Regions from separate parts of the Streptomyces sp. NPDC050636 genome, predicted to be linked through region 4. Evidence: riboswitches for the same ligand, from Rfam matches in the RefSeq annotation. Region 4 holds a riboswitch; each other region holds the start of a gene.

Region 1 (2,879 bases), on a different contig from region 4:
CCTTGGTGGCGATGACGATGTCGTCGCGGTTGCCGCGCGCGGCCAGCCAGTTGCCGATGACGGTCTCGGATTCGCCGCCCTTGTTGCCGGGCACCCAGGCCGAGTAGACGTCGGCGGTGTCGATGAAGTTGCCGCCGCCGGCGACGTACGCATCGAGGACGTTGAAGGACTCCGCCTCGTCGGCCGTCCAACCGAAGACATTGCCACCGAGGGAGAGGGGCGAGACGGAGAGCGAGCCGAGGGGCTTATGGGGCTTGTGTGTCGGTGTCGCGGTCATGCGTTGTTGCAGCGTTGGGGGAAGGGGAGTTATTCCCCGGATGGCTCCGAGGCGGTCCCTGATTTGGTCCGGATTGATCCCTGGTTGTTCCCGGGCGCTCCCCCGGGTTGATCCCTGGTTCTTCCCAGGTCGACCCCTGGTTCTCCCCGGGGCGATCCCTGGTTCTCCCCGGGTTGTTCCCCTTCCCCCAACCGTCAGGCCGCTGTCAGATGTTGACCCCTTGCTCGCGCAGCCACGGCATCGGGTCGATCGGGTCACCTGCGTCCGGGCGGACCTCCAAGTGGAGGTGGGGGCCGGTGACGTTACCGGTGGCGCCGACGCGGGCGATGACGTCGCCGGTGTTGACCTTGCCGGAGGTCTTCAGCATGGAGGACAGATGGCAGAACCAGAGTTCGGTGCCGTCGTCGAGGGTGAGGACGATGCGGTAGCCGTACGAGCCGGCCCAGCCCGCCTGCGTGATGGTGCCGGAGTGAACCGCCTTGACAGGAGTGCCGGTCGGTGCGGCGAAGTCCTGCCCCGTGTGGTCCGCGGCCCAGCGATCGCCGGCCTGGCCGAAGCTGGCGGTGAGGGTGTACGAGGTGAGGGGGTTGACGAAGCTCCGCGCCAGCTCGGCGAGGCGCTCGGCCTCCGCCTTCCGGCGGGCCTCCTCCTCGGCCTTGCGCTTGGCCTCCAGCGCCGCCGCCTTCTTGGCCGCCGCGGCCTTTTCGGCCTCGTCCTGCTGCGCGGCCGCGTCCTTCGATGCCTGCTCGATGGCGGCGGCCTCCGCGGCGTCGCGTGCTTCCTGCTCGGCGGCGCCCTGCTGCGCGTCGGCCTGCTGCAGGATGCGGTTGCGCAGGGCCTCCCCCGCGCCGCCGCCCTGGGCGGTCTCGTTCTGGGTGAGGCCGGCCTGGGAGAGGGGGGCCGCGGCGTTACCGGAGGCCGGGGCGGCGGAAGCGGAAGAGCCGGAGCCCGAGTCCGAACCCGAGTCGGATATCAGGCCGCCAATGCCGGGGAGGGACTTCGCGTCCGGCAGCTTGTCCGAGAGGTCGTCGGCCATCCCGCCGATGTCCGGCATCGAGATCGGGACCGGCGGACGGTCCTCGGCCGTGGCCATCCCGCCCGCGCCGACCGCCGCGATGACGCCGACGCCCAGGACCGTACCGCTGCGGGCGAGTCCGCCGCCGCGCTGCTTGCCGACCCGGTGCCTGCCGCGGACCGGACGGATGGATTCCTCGGTGGGGTTCCACTCCTCCCACGGTCCGTCGGCATCGCGGATGCCGTCACGCTCGCCGCCGTACCCGAAGGCCGGACCGCGGTGATCGAACCGACCGGAAGCGACAGAAGTGGCAGAAGGGTCGGACCCGTCGAAGGGGCCTCGGTCATCGAGGCCGTTGACGGACGAAGCCTCTGGGGCAGGCCTGTTGGACGCCACGTGGGCGCACTCCTTTCCTTCCTTCTCGCCTACCGGGTTAGCTGACGGGTTCGGAGCAGGAAGGTCTCCTACGGGCGCCATCTGGCGGAGGCGTCCGATTCACCCCAAGGTGGTGGTTCCCCGGTTCCCTTGGTGCAGTTCGAGTTCTGAAGGTGCCTGAAGTGCGCTTGCTGGGATTCGGCGTCGGCGCGCGGTGCCGCCTCTGCGACGGCTGGGACGACCGCGCTGCGTTATCGGACAGTAATAGAGACGGCGGCCGTTTTCCAAGCCTTCCCGCGAATCCGTCTGCTCTTGGCATGAGCTTTGGCGTGGGCTTTTTCGCCCATCGCGGCATTAAACCGGGCGAGTTGACCACGCGTCATCAAACGATCTTGCGGCGATTGTGTGCCAGTCGTTATGCGGAGGGGTGCGCGGCAACTACGGAGAGTGAGAGCAGTAACGTCGGATCATGGTCGTCAACGTCGGGAACGTCGTCAGTAGCGCGCAAGCAGTGGCGGATCGGTACCGGGAGTTCTCCTGGCAGCAGGCACGGGGACGGTCCGACGCCCACGAGGAACTGACCGCACGCATCAGCCAGGACCCGGAGTTCTGCGATCTGCTGTCCGGATCGCTGCCCGCCGGCAACAAGCAGCAGCCGAACCTCCTCCTCGCCGCCGTCCGCTATCTCGACGGCCCGCATGCCGAACAGGGTCCGCACGGCGAGGCGGCGTACGGGCGCTGGCGCGAGTGGACGATCCGGCACTGGGACGAGGTCCGTGCGGTGATCATGCGGCGCTCCAACCAGACCAATGAGCCGGCCCGCTGCGCGACGCTGTTGCCGCTGCTCGCCCGGCTGCCGCAGCCGCTCGCGCTCCTGGAGGTCGGCGCATCGGCCGGATTGTGTCTGCAGCCTGACCGTTATCGGTATCGGTATCAGTACGAGGGGCGGAGCGGTGGCGCGCGTGGTGCGGGAGTCGCGGACGCCACGGGAGTCGCAGGAGTTACGGGAGCTACCGAAGCCGCGGACGTCACGGAACTGGGGGCAGCGGAGAGCCCGGCGACGTACGTATGCCGGGTGAGCGGAGACAGCCGGGCGGGCGGAGCGAGCCGGCAGAGCGGCGAGAGCCGGGCCGGCCTGGGGGCCGGGACGGCAGCCGCCGACGCCACGCCGTCCGACCCGTTCCCCGGCCCGCACCCTGACCCGCTCCCCAC
Region 2 (2,879 bases), on a different contig from region 4:
GCGGGGTGGCCGTGACGGGCCCGCTCGCGGCCCAGCCGTACCAGGCCGCGCAGCACCTTGAGGTGCGCCGGGCTGCGGCGGGCCGCGGCGCGGGCAGCGCCGAGCGGCTCCAACAGGGCGCGGATGTCCAGGAGATCGGCCGCCTCCTGCTCGGTGGGCTCGGCGACACAGGCGCCCGCATGGTGGCGGGTGGTGACGAAGCCCTCGGACTGCAACGTGCGCAGCGCCTCGCGCACCGGGACCCGGGAGACTCCGTACCGCGCCGCCAGGATGTCCTCGATCAGCCGGCTCCCCGGCGCGAGCGCACCGGAGACAATGTCATCGCGAATCGCCGTGCACACCGCATGCGCGGAAATATGGCCTCGCATCGTCCGTGCCTCCGCCGTAATCCCCTGGAAACATCACCGATCGGCGACATTTCCCTAACCCTAGCCGCCGATCGGCGGCTTTTCCGTGACTCTATTCGACTGGGACGGCTTTTCCGACGGACGCCGGGTATTCATGGATATTTTTTGGCCATCGGCGGGGACTTGGCGCCCTGCGCGGCCGGATACGCCGAAGCCCCGGCCGGGGCCGGGGCTTCTCAAGGACGCTGCGACGGAACGGGACGTCGGACCGTCAGATGCTGACGCCGTGCGCGCGCAGGTAGGCGATCGGATCGATGTCCGAGCCGTAGTCGGGGCCGGTGCGGGCCTCGAAGTGCAGGTGCGGTCCGGTGCTGTTGCCGGTGCTGCCGGAGAGGCCGATCTGCTGGCCCGGGGTGATGGTCTGGCCGACCGAGACGCCGAGGGACGACAGGTGGCCGTACTGGGTGTACGTACCGTCGTTCATCTTGATCACGATGTTGTTGCCGTACGCACCGCCCCAGCCGGCCTCGACGACCGTGCCCGCGGCGACGGAACGCACCGACGTGCCGGAGGCGGCGTGGAAGTCGATGCCGCTGTGGCTGCCGGAGGACCACAGCCCGCCGGATGTCTTGTACCCGGTGGACACGTAGGAGCCGGCGACGGGGGCGACATAGGCGTTGAGGCGCTTGCGCTCCGCCTCGCGGGCCGCGCGCTCCTTGGCCTCGCGCTCCGCCTTGGCCTTCGCCTCGGCCTTCTTCTTGGCTTCCTCGGCCCGCTGCTTGGCCTCTTCGGCGCGCTTCTTGGCCTCGGCCTCGGCCTTCGCACGCGCGGCGGCGGCTTCGGCGGCCGCCTCCTGGGCGTCGGCCTGGGCCTCCAGGCGGTCGGCGAGTTCGCCGCCCAGTACGACGGCCCGGCTCAGACCGGTGTCGTGGGTGCTCGCCTCGTCCGTGGCGGCCAGCGCCGGCGACGCCACGGAGGCGACGACGCCGGTGGCCGCGAGGGTGGCTATGCCGGCGATGTTGCGGGTCGTACGAGCGCTGCGGCTCGGACGGCGGTGTTTCCCGGTAGCACGGATGAACGCCATCTGGTGGCTGGTCCTTTCCTTCCTTCTCGCCTACCGGGTTAGCTGACGGGTTCGGAGCAGGAAGGTCTCCTACGGACTCCTCCGGAGAGAGGTCCGATTCACCCCAGGGGACATGTGGGTCCCCGGCTCCCCTGGCTCGCGCCGTACGGGGACTCGGCGATGACTGTCCGGTGCCGCGGTTGCGGCGCACTTCTGGCGAACAGCCGGACCGACGCTAAACGGGACATCTTTCAATCGGCAAACAGAACCGCATTTTTGTGCCATACGCCACACGGGTACGGAGCAACCAGCCGCAACAATCCGGACATACGGGAGATCCCGTGGCGAGCGAGCGCCACGGGATCCCTTTTGTTGCCATATGTCAGGCGGTCATCGTCGTGCCGGACCGCTCTCCAGCCGGCTCCCCGGTCACCTCCGGGTCACCGCGGCAGGTCAGCTGCCGACGACCGTCACCTCACCGATGCCCAGCTCCCGGACGGGCCCGGCGATCTGCGCCGCGTCGCCCACCAGAACCGTCACCAGCCGGTCCACGGGGAACGCGTTCACAGCGGCCGCCGTCGCCTCGACGGTGCCGGTCTCGGCCAGCCGGGCGTACAACTGCGCCTGGAAGTCGTCGGGGAGGTGCTGCTCCACCTGGTCGGCGAGGGTGCCCGCGACGGCCGCCGCGGTCTCGTACTTCAGCGGCGCGACCCCGACGAGGTTCTGTACGGCGACATCCCGCTCGGAGTCCGTGAGGCCCTCGGCCGCCAGAGTGCGCAGCACCTTCCACAGGTCCTCCAGCGCCGGCCCCGTGGAGGCGGTGTCCACCGAGCCGCTGATGGCCAGCATCGCGGCGCCGCTGCCGTCGGCGGAGGAGCGCAGCACCTGGCCGAAGGCGCGCACCCCGTAGGTGTAGCCCTTCTCCTCGCGCAGCACCCGGTCCAGCCGGGAGGTGAGGGTGCCGCCCAGGCAGTACGTGCCGAGGACCTGCGCGGGCCAGACACGATCGTGCCGGTCGGCGCCGATACGTCCGATCAGCAGCTGCGTCTGGACGGCGCCGGGGCGGTCCACGATCACCACGCGGCCGGTGTCGTCGGCGGTGATCGGCGACGCCTTCACCGGCTCCGCGGTGGAGCCGGTCCAGGCGCCGAGGGTGTCGGCGAGCGCCGCGTCCAGGTCGACGCCGGCGAAGTCGCCGACAACGACGGCGGTGGCCGTGGCGGGCCGTACATGGGCGTCGTAGAAGGCACGGACGGCCGCCGCGTCGATCCGCTCGACGGTGTCCTCGGTGCCCTGGCGGGGCCGCGACATCCGGGAGGTGGCCGGGAACAGCTCCTTGGACAGTGCCATGGCGGCGCGCCGGGCCGGGTTGGCGAGCTCGTGCGGGATCTCGTCGAGGCGGTTGCGTACGAGCCGCTCGACCTCGCTGACCGGGAAGGCGGGGGCACGCAGCGCGTCGGCGAGCAGGC
Region 3 (2,879 bases), on a different contig from region 4:
TTGGCCTCGCGGAGCCGTGCCTGGTACATCGCGTACGCCTCGGCGAGGGACTTCTCGAAGCCGTCGGCGGCCTGGTCGGCGAAGGTCTCCTCGTCGATGAGCTCGTTCTTGAGGTTGGAGATCTTCGCGCTGAAGGACTTGGGCGGGAAGCGCTTGGGGTCGAGATCGAGATCGCGGCAGACCAGGGCCATCAGGCGCTTGGAGTCCGCGGCGTCGTAGATCGAGAAGGAGGATGTGAAGCCCAGCTTCTTGCTTTCCCGGCGCAGGATGCGGACGCAGGCGCTGTGGAAGGTGGAGACCCACATGGCGTTGGCGCGCGGGCCGACCAGCTCCTCGACGCGCTCCTTCATCTCGCCGGCGGCCTTGTTGGTGAAGGTGATCGCGAGGATCTGGCCGGGGTGGGCGTGCCGCTCGGCGAGCAGATGCGCGATGCGGTGGGTGAGCACCCGGGTCTTGCCGGAGCCGGCGCCGGCGACGATCAGCAGCGGGCCGCCGGTGTGCACGACGGCGGCCTTCTGCTCGTCGTTGAGTCCCTCCAGCAGCGTCGCCGGGTCGACGGCCGGGCGGGCGGCGCCGTCGCGGTAGTACGCCTCGCGGGGCGCGGGCGCGTCGAATTTCCCGTCGAAGAGATCGGCGGGGATCTCCTCCGGGACCGGGCCGTGCTCGTCCTCGGGTGGTGGCGGGGGCTCGTCGCCCTTGGGGCCGAGGTCCGCCAGGAAGCTGTCGTCAAAGAGGCTGCTCATCGCCCACCGAGTCTAGGCCGCCCCACTGACAGCTCGCTGCGGAGTCGGCGATGTCGGGCTGGAGGGGCGTGCGGCCGGGGGGTGGAACGGCTGGTGGCGGGGCTGGAGCAAGGGGGAGTCGCCGTCCCGTGCCGGGCCAAGTCGTGGCCCGTATGAGCCGGGTGCCGGCCCGTGCGGGCCGCGTCATGTCTCGTACGAGCCCGGTCGCGGTCCGTACGAGCCGGGCCCTCCGCCGTATTTGCGGTCCCGTATCAGCCAGGGTGTCGGTTCTCGTCTCCCCGGGAACCGCCCGCCCCGAAGCCGGCAACTGCCACCAGAATCCCCGAAACACATTCAGGTCACGAAAAGGTTTCGGGCATATCGAACATCAGCCTTCACAGGAGCCACACGAGTTGGCTACCGTGCACGATCGGGCAGCCCGCATTCCCGCGGACGACAGCGTCAGCACGGGCCGCCTCCGTCGAGTCCGGCCCTGCCACGAAGGCACCCGGAGCCGGGGACCCACCAGCACCACCGGGGTGAATCGATCGGTACGGCCGCCACTCGCGGACGTACGGACCGTAGGGCAAGCCTTCCGTCAGCGACACCGCCCGAACCCGACAGCTAACCCGGTAGGCGGTCCACGGAAGGAGTCGCCGGCCTTGGCGTCGCATCGCAAGCCGCGCACCCGCGTTCTCACCTCGCCCGGAGGCCGCCGTACGGCAGCCGGGCTCACCACTGCTGCCCTCGCCTCGGTCACGCTGCTCTCGCAGACCGCTGACGCGGCCCCCAGGGCGCCCAAGCCCAGCATCGAAGAGGTCAAGCAGAAGGTCGACGACCTCTACCACCAGGCGGAGGCGTCGACCGAGAAGTACAACGCCGCCAAGGAGAAGGCCACCGAGCAGCGCGAGAGAGTGGACGGCCTGCTCGACGCCGCCGCCAAGCGCGCGGAGAAGATGAACGAGTCCCGGCGCCAGCTGGGCACGTTCGCCTCGGCGCAGTACCGCACCGGCGGAATGAATCCGACGGCGCAGCTGATGCTCGCCAAGGACCCGCAGCAGTTCTTCGACCGCAGCCACCTCATGGAGCGGTTGACCGGCCGCGAGAAGCAGGCCGTCACCGACTACCAGGAGCAGGCGGCGGCAGCGGCCCGGCAGCGCGCCGAGGCGACCCGCAGCCTGGACCAGCTCCAGGATTCCCAGGCCTCGCTGAAGGAGTCCAAGCAGTCCGTCCAGAGCAAGCTGGCCGAGGCCCGGCAACTGCTGTCCCGGCTGACCGCCGAGGAGAAGGCGCGGCTGGCGGCGCTGGAGCGCGAGCGGGAGGCGGAGGCCAAGCGCAAGGCCGAGGAGCTGGCCCGCAAGCAGGCCGAGGCCGAGAAGGAGCGTCAGCGGCGCGAGGAGCAGAACCAGAACGACGGCTCGGACGGCTCGACCGGCGGCCAGACCGGCGGCGGCTCCACCGATGACGGCTCATACGCCGCCAAGGCCGAGAAGGCGCTCGCCTTCGCCCGCGCGCAGATAGGCAAGCCGTACGTCTGGGGCGCAACCGGGCCCTCCTCGTACGACTGCTCCGGGCTGACGCAGGGGGCGTGGAAGGCGGCCGGGGTCGATCTGCCGCGTACGACCTGGGATCAGGTGAAGGTCGGCGAGCGGGTGGCCACCAAGGATCTCCAGCCCGGCGACCTGGTGTTCTTCTACGACGACATCAGCCATGTCGGGATGTACATAGGCGGCGGCAAGATGATCCACGCACCGAAGCCGGGCGCGTACGTCCGCGAGGAGTCGATCTACTACATGCCGATTTACGGGAGCGTCCGCCCGGCCTGAGGCCCGGCCCTCCCCTGAGGCCACCCCCCACGGCCACCCCCCACACGCCACCGCGCGGTCATCGCCTCCGGAGCCCGGAGCGGGATGACCGCGCGGTGAGTCGTCTGTGCGCCAGGTCCGGTCAGGACCGGGGCAGGTCAGGACCGGGGCAGGTCAGGACCGGGGCAGGTCAGGACCGGGGCAGGTCCGGGGCAGGACTGGTCGAGGCCAGGAGTCAGCCCCGTTCAGGACCACCTGGGCCCCGTCTCGGACCCAGCTGAGCCCCGTCTCAGGTCCAGAGCACCGCGATGAAGATGTTGGCGATCGTGAGCAGGCCGACGGCGCCGAAGAC
Region 4 (2,879 bases):
TGTAGAACTCGGAGGCGGCGACGTCCAGCGCGAGCGCGATGTCCTGGCCGGGGGCGTAGCCGGCTTCCTTGATGGCCTCAAGGATGAGGTCGAGGGCCTCGCGGTTGGAGCCGAGGTTCGGGGCGAAGCCGCCCTCGTCGCCCAGGCCGGTGGCCAGGCCCTTCGCCTTCAGGACCTTCTTGAGGGTGTGGTAGACCTCGGCGCCCCAGCGCAGCGCCTCGGAGAAGGACTCCGCGCCGATCGGGGCGATCATGAACTCCTGGATGTCCACGTTGGAGTCGGCGTGCGACCCACCGTTGAGGATGTTCATCATCGGGACGGGCAGGACGTGCGCGTTCGGGCCACCGAGGTAGCGGAACAGCGGGAGGTCGCTGGCCTCGGAGGCGGCGTGCGCGACGGCGAGGGAGACGCCGAGGATGGCGTTGGCGCCGAGGGAGCCCTTGTTCTCGGTGGCGTCCAGGTCGAACATCGCCTGGTCGATCAGCCGCTGCTCGGTCGCGTCGTAGCCGACGAGCTCCGGGCCGATCTGCTCGATGACGGCCAGGACGGCCTTCTCGACGCCCTTGCCGAGGTAGCGGTTCTGGTCGCCGTCGCGGAGCTCGACGGCCTCGAAGGCGCCGGTCGAGGCGCCGGACGGAACGGCGGCACGGCCCGTGCTGCCGTCGTCGAGGCCGACCTCGACCTCGACCGTGGGATTACCTCGCGAGTCGAGAATTTCGCGGGCTACGACGACGTCGATGGACGGCACGTTGTCTCCTTCATGGGTGTCTGGAGTTCTGCAGCACGAGCCTAACGGGCGCGGGAGCATCCGCTCGCCCTCGGCCCGCTCAGTGGGACGAAAAGAGGCCCAAAGACCCAGTTCACAGGACTTTTGGGGGCGTTGTTCGCAGAGCGGGAAAAATTGCGGGACGGCGCCGGTCAGGGGTCTGCGGCCGGCCGGGGCCGGGGCCAGGCGTGGAGAAGCCCCGTCCGGCGCGCTGGGGGGGGCGGCGCGCCGGACGGGGCAGGATCACGCAAGAGCGGGTTCCGCTGCGGGGACGGCTCAGATGCTGAGCTGCTGGCCCGGGAAGATCAGGTTCGGGTTGCCGCCGATGACGGACTTGTTGTCCGCGTAGACCGACTTCCAGTTGGTGCCGTGCGCCTTGGCGATCTTGGCGAGGGTGTCGCCGGCCTTCACCGTGTAATTGCCGGAACCGGACCCGTCGGACTTCTTCGGGGCCTTCGGGGCCGGCTGCGCCTTCTCCTGCGCGGGGGCCTCGGTCTGCTTCGGCGCGGGCTTCGGCGCGGACTTGGTCTGCGCGGAGCCGGAGGTGTCGACGTCGGCGGCGGGGCCACCAGCAGTCAGGTTGCCGGCGCCGGCGCAGGTCCAGGCGCCCGGGCCCTGGATCGCGAGCAGCTTCTCGGCGGCGGCGATCTGCTGGCTCTTGGTGGCGAGGTCGGCGCGGGGCGCGTACTGGGTACCGCCGGCGGCGGCCCAGCTGGAGTTCGAGAACTGCAGGCCACCGTAGTAGCCGTTGCCGGTGTTGATCGACCAGTTGCCGCCGGACTCGCACTGGGCGACCTTGTCCCAGGTGGAGACGGACGCGGCGGAGGCGGAGGTGGCCGCCATCAGCGGGACGGCCACGGCGGCACCGGCGACACCGGCCAGGGTGACGACGCGGACGGCCTTGGACGGACGACGGTGCTTGCCCTTGTTGATCAGCATGTCTGGTTCGTTCCCTCACCGACGCCTGCGAGGTGAGCTGTCGGGTTCGGGCCATGTGAGTTGCCCGGCCGTGTGTCTTCACACATGGCTTCACCCCAAGCCGGTGGACCCGCTTTCGCGGGCGGGGCCGGCACTTACCTTGGGTCCCCCGCTCCTGCCTTCGGCGCTTGCGCGTCGACTGCCTCCGACCACCGGCAGGATTCGGCGTGTGATCGAAGAGCCCGCTTTGGCGAGCGGTCCCGACCGTAAGCAGTAACCGCCTTACGGTTCAAACCCCGTTTTCTGAACCAAGTTGACAGTTTTTGATCATGAGGGGCGCATATTTCCGCAGGCCGGACGCCGTATGGAAAAGTCGGACGGGTCGGACACCAGTCGCCGGAACGAGATCCATGTCTCACTTTCCCCAAAATGGGACAGAGGCCCGCCAACTGGCCCGCCGGGCAGCCGCCGAGCGCCCGCCAACCCCCCTGCTCAGTTCCCGAGATCGAGGATCTGACCTGGGTGGATCAGGTCGGCGTCGGAGCCGATGACGCCCTTGTTGTGGCCGTACAGCGCGGGCCATCCGCCGGGCAGCTCATGGGCGGCCGCGATGGCTGACAGGGTGTCACCGGGGCGCACGGTGTAGTCGCCGTCGGCCGCCGGCGCACGGTGCGCGTCGTCGCCGCGCGAGGCATGCCGGCCGGACGACCTGCCGCCGTCGCCCGCGTCGGAATCGCTCCCCTTGTCGCCCTTGGTCTCGTCCGCGCCGCCACGGTGCCTGCCCTTGGCGGGCTTGTCGCTCGGCACGGGGCCCGGGTCGGCGGAGTCGGACGCGCCGTCGTCGTCGCCCCGGTCGCCGCCCGGCGTCGTGGAGTCGGACGGGTCGGGCGTCTTGGACGAGTCGGAGGGGTCGGCGGGCTCGGAGGGGTCACCCGGGCCGTCCGGGTCAGACGGGTCAGACGGGTCAGACGGGTCAGCGGCATCCGATCCGTCGGGCGCCGACGGCGAGGGCGTCACGTCGGACGGGTCAGACGGGTCAAAGGGACCGGAAGGATCGGCGGAGCCCGAGGAGTCGCCGGGGCGGTCGGGGGCGTCGGACGAGTCGGACGAGTCGGACGGATCCAGCGGGTCCGAGGGGTCGACGGTGTCCGAAGGGTCGGGCGTCGGGGCACCCATGCCGCCCGGGTCGACCTCC

The links. Region 4 has a riboswitch for cyclic di-AMP ahead of AB0I10_RS35005 (transglycosylase family protein). Riboswitches for the same ligand answer to the same signal wherever they lie in the genome.
Region 1: another riboswitch for cyclic di-AMP. It lies ahead of AB0I10_RS16190 (M23 family metallopeptidase); the one in region 4 lies ahead of AB0I10_RS35005 (transglycosylase family protein).
Region 2: another riboswitch for cyclic di-AMP. It lies ahead of AB0I10_RS21260 (M23 family metallopeptidase); the one in region 4 lies ahead of AB0I10_RS35005 (transglycosylase family protein).
Region 3: another riboswitch for cyclic di-AMP. It lies ahead of AB0I10_RS09205 (NlpC/P60 family protein); the one in region 4 lies ahead of AB0I10_RS35005 (transglycosylase family protein).

Annotation. Positions count from the first base shown of each region.
Region 1 covers NZ_JBFAIP010000017.1:20,116-22,994, forward strand. Annotated here, with positions in the region: gene AB0I10_RS16185 (aldo/keto reductase) at 1-277, opposite strand, end outside; gene AB0I10_RS16190 (M23 family metallopeptidase) at 483-1,688, opposite strand; cyclic di-AMP (ydaO/yuaA leader) riboswitch at 1,700-1,842, opposite strand; gene AB0I10_RS16195 (DUF2332 domain-containing protein) at 2,137-2,879, shown strand, end outside.
Region 2 covers NZ_JBFAIP010000028.1:18,594-21,472, forward strand. Annotated here, with positions in the region: gene AB0I10_RS21255 (GntR family transcriptional regulator) at 1-368, opposite strand, end outside; gene AB0I10_RS21260 (M23 family metallopeptidase) at 619-1,431, opposite strand; cyclic di-AMP (ydaO/yuaA leader) riboswitch at 1,444-1,600, opposite strand; gene AB0I10_RS21265 (pitrilysin family protein) at 1,864-2,879, opposite strand, start outside.
Region 3 covers NZ_JBFAIP010000006.1:159,635-162,513, forward strand. Annotated here, with positions in the region: gene pcrA (DNA helicase PcrA) at 1-743, opposite strand, end outside; cyclic di-AMP (ydaO/yuaA leader) riboswitch at 1,192-1,377, shown strand; gene AB0I10_RS09205 (NlpC/P60 family protein) at 1,385-2,548, shown strand; gene AB0I10_RS09210 (hypothetical protein) at 2,817-2,879, opposite strand, start outside.
Region 4 covers NZ_JBFAIP010000100.1:6,349-9,227, forward strand. Annotated here, with positions in the region: gene eno (phosphopyruvate hydratase) at 1-748, opposite strand, end outside; gene AB0I10_RS35005 (transglycosylase family protein) at 1,043-1,705, opposite strand; cyclic di-AMP (ydaO/yuaA leader) riboswitch at 1,713-1,922, opposite strand; gene AB0I10_RS35010 (transglycosylase family protein) at 2,177-2,879, opposite strand, start outside.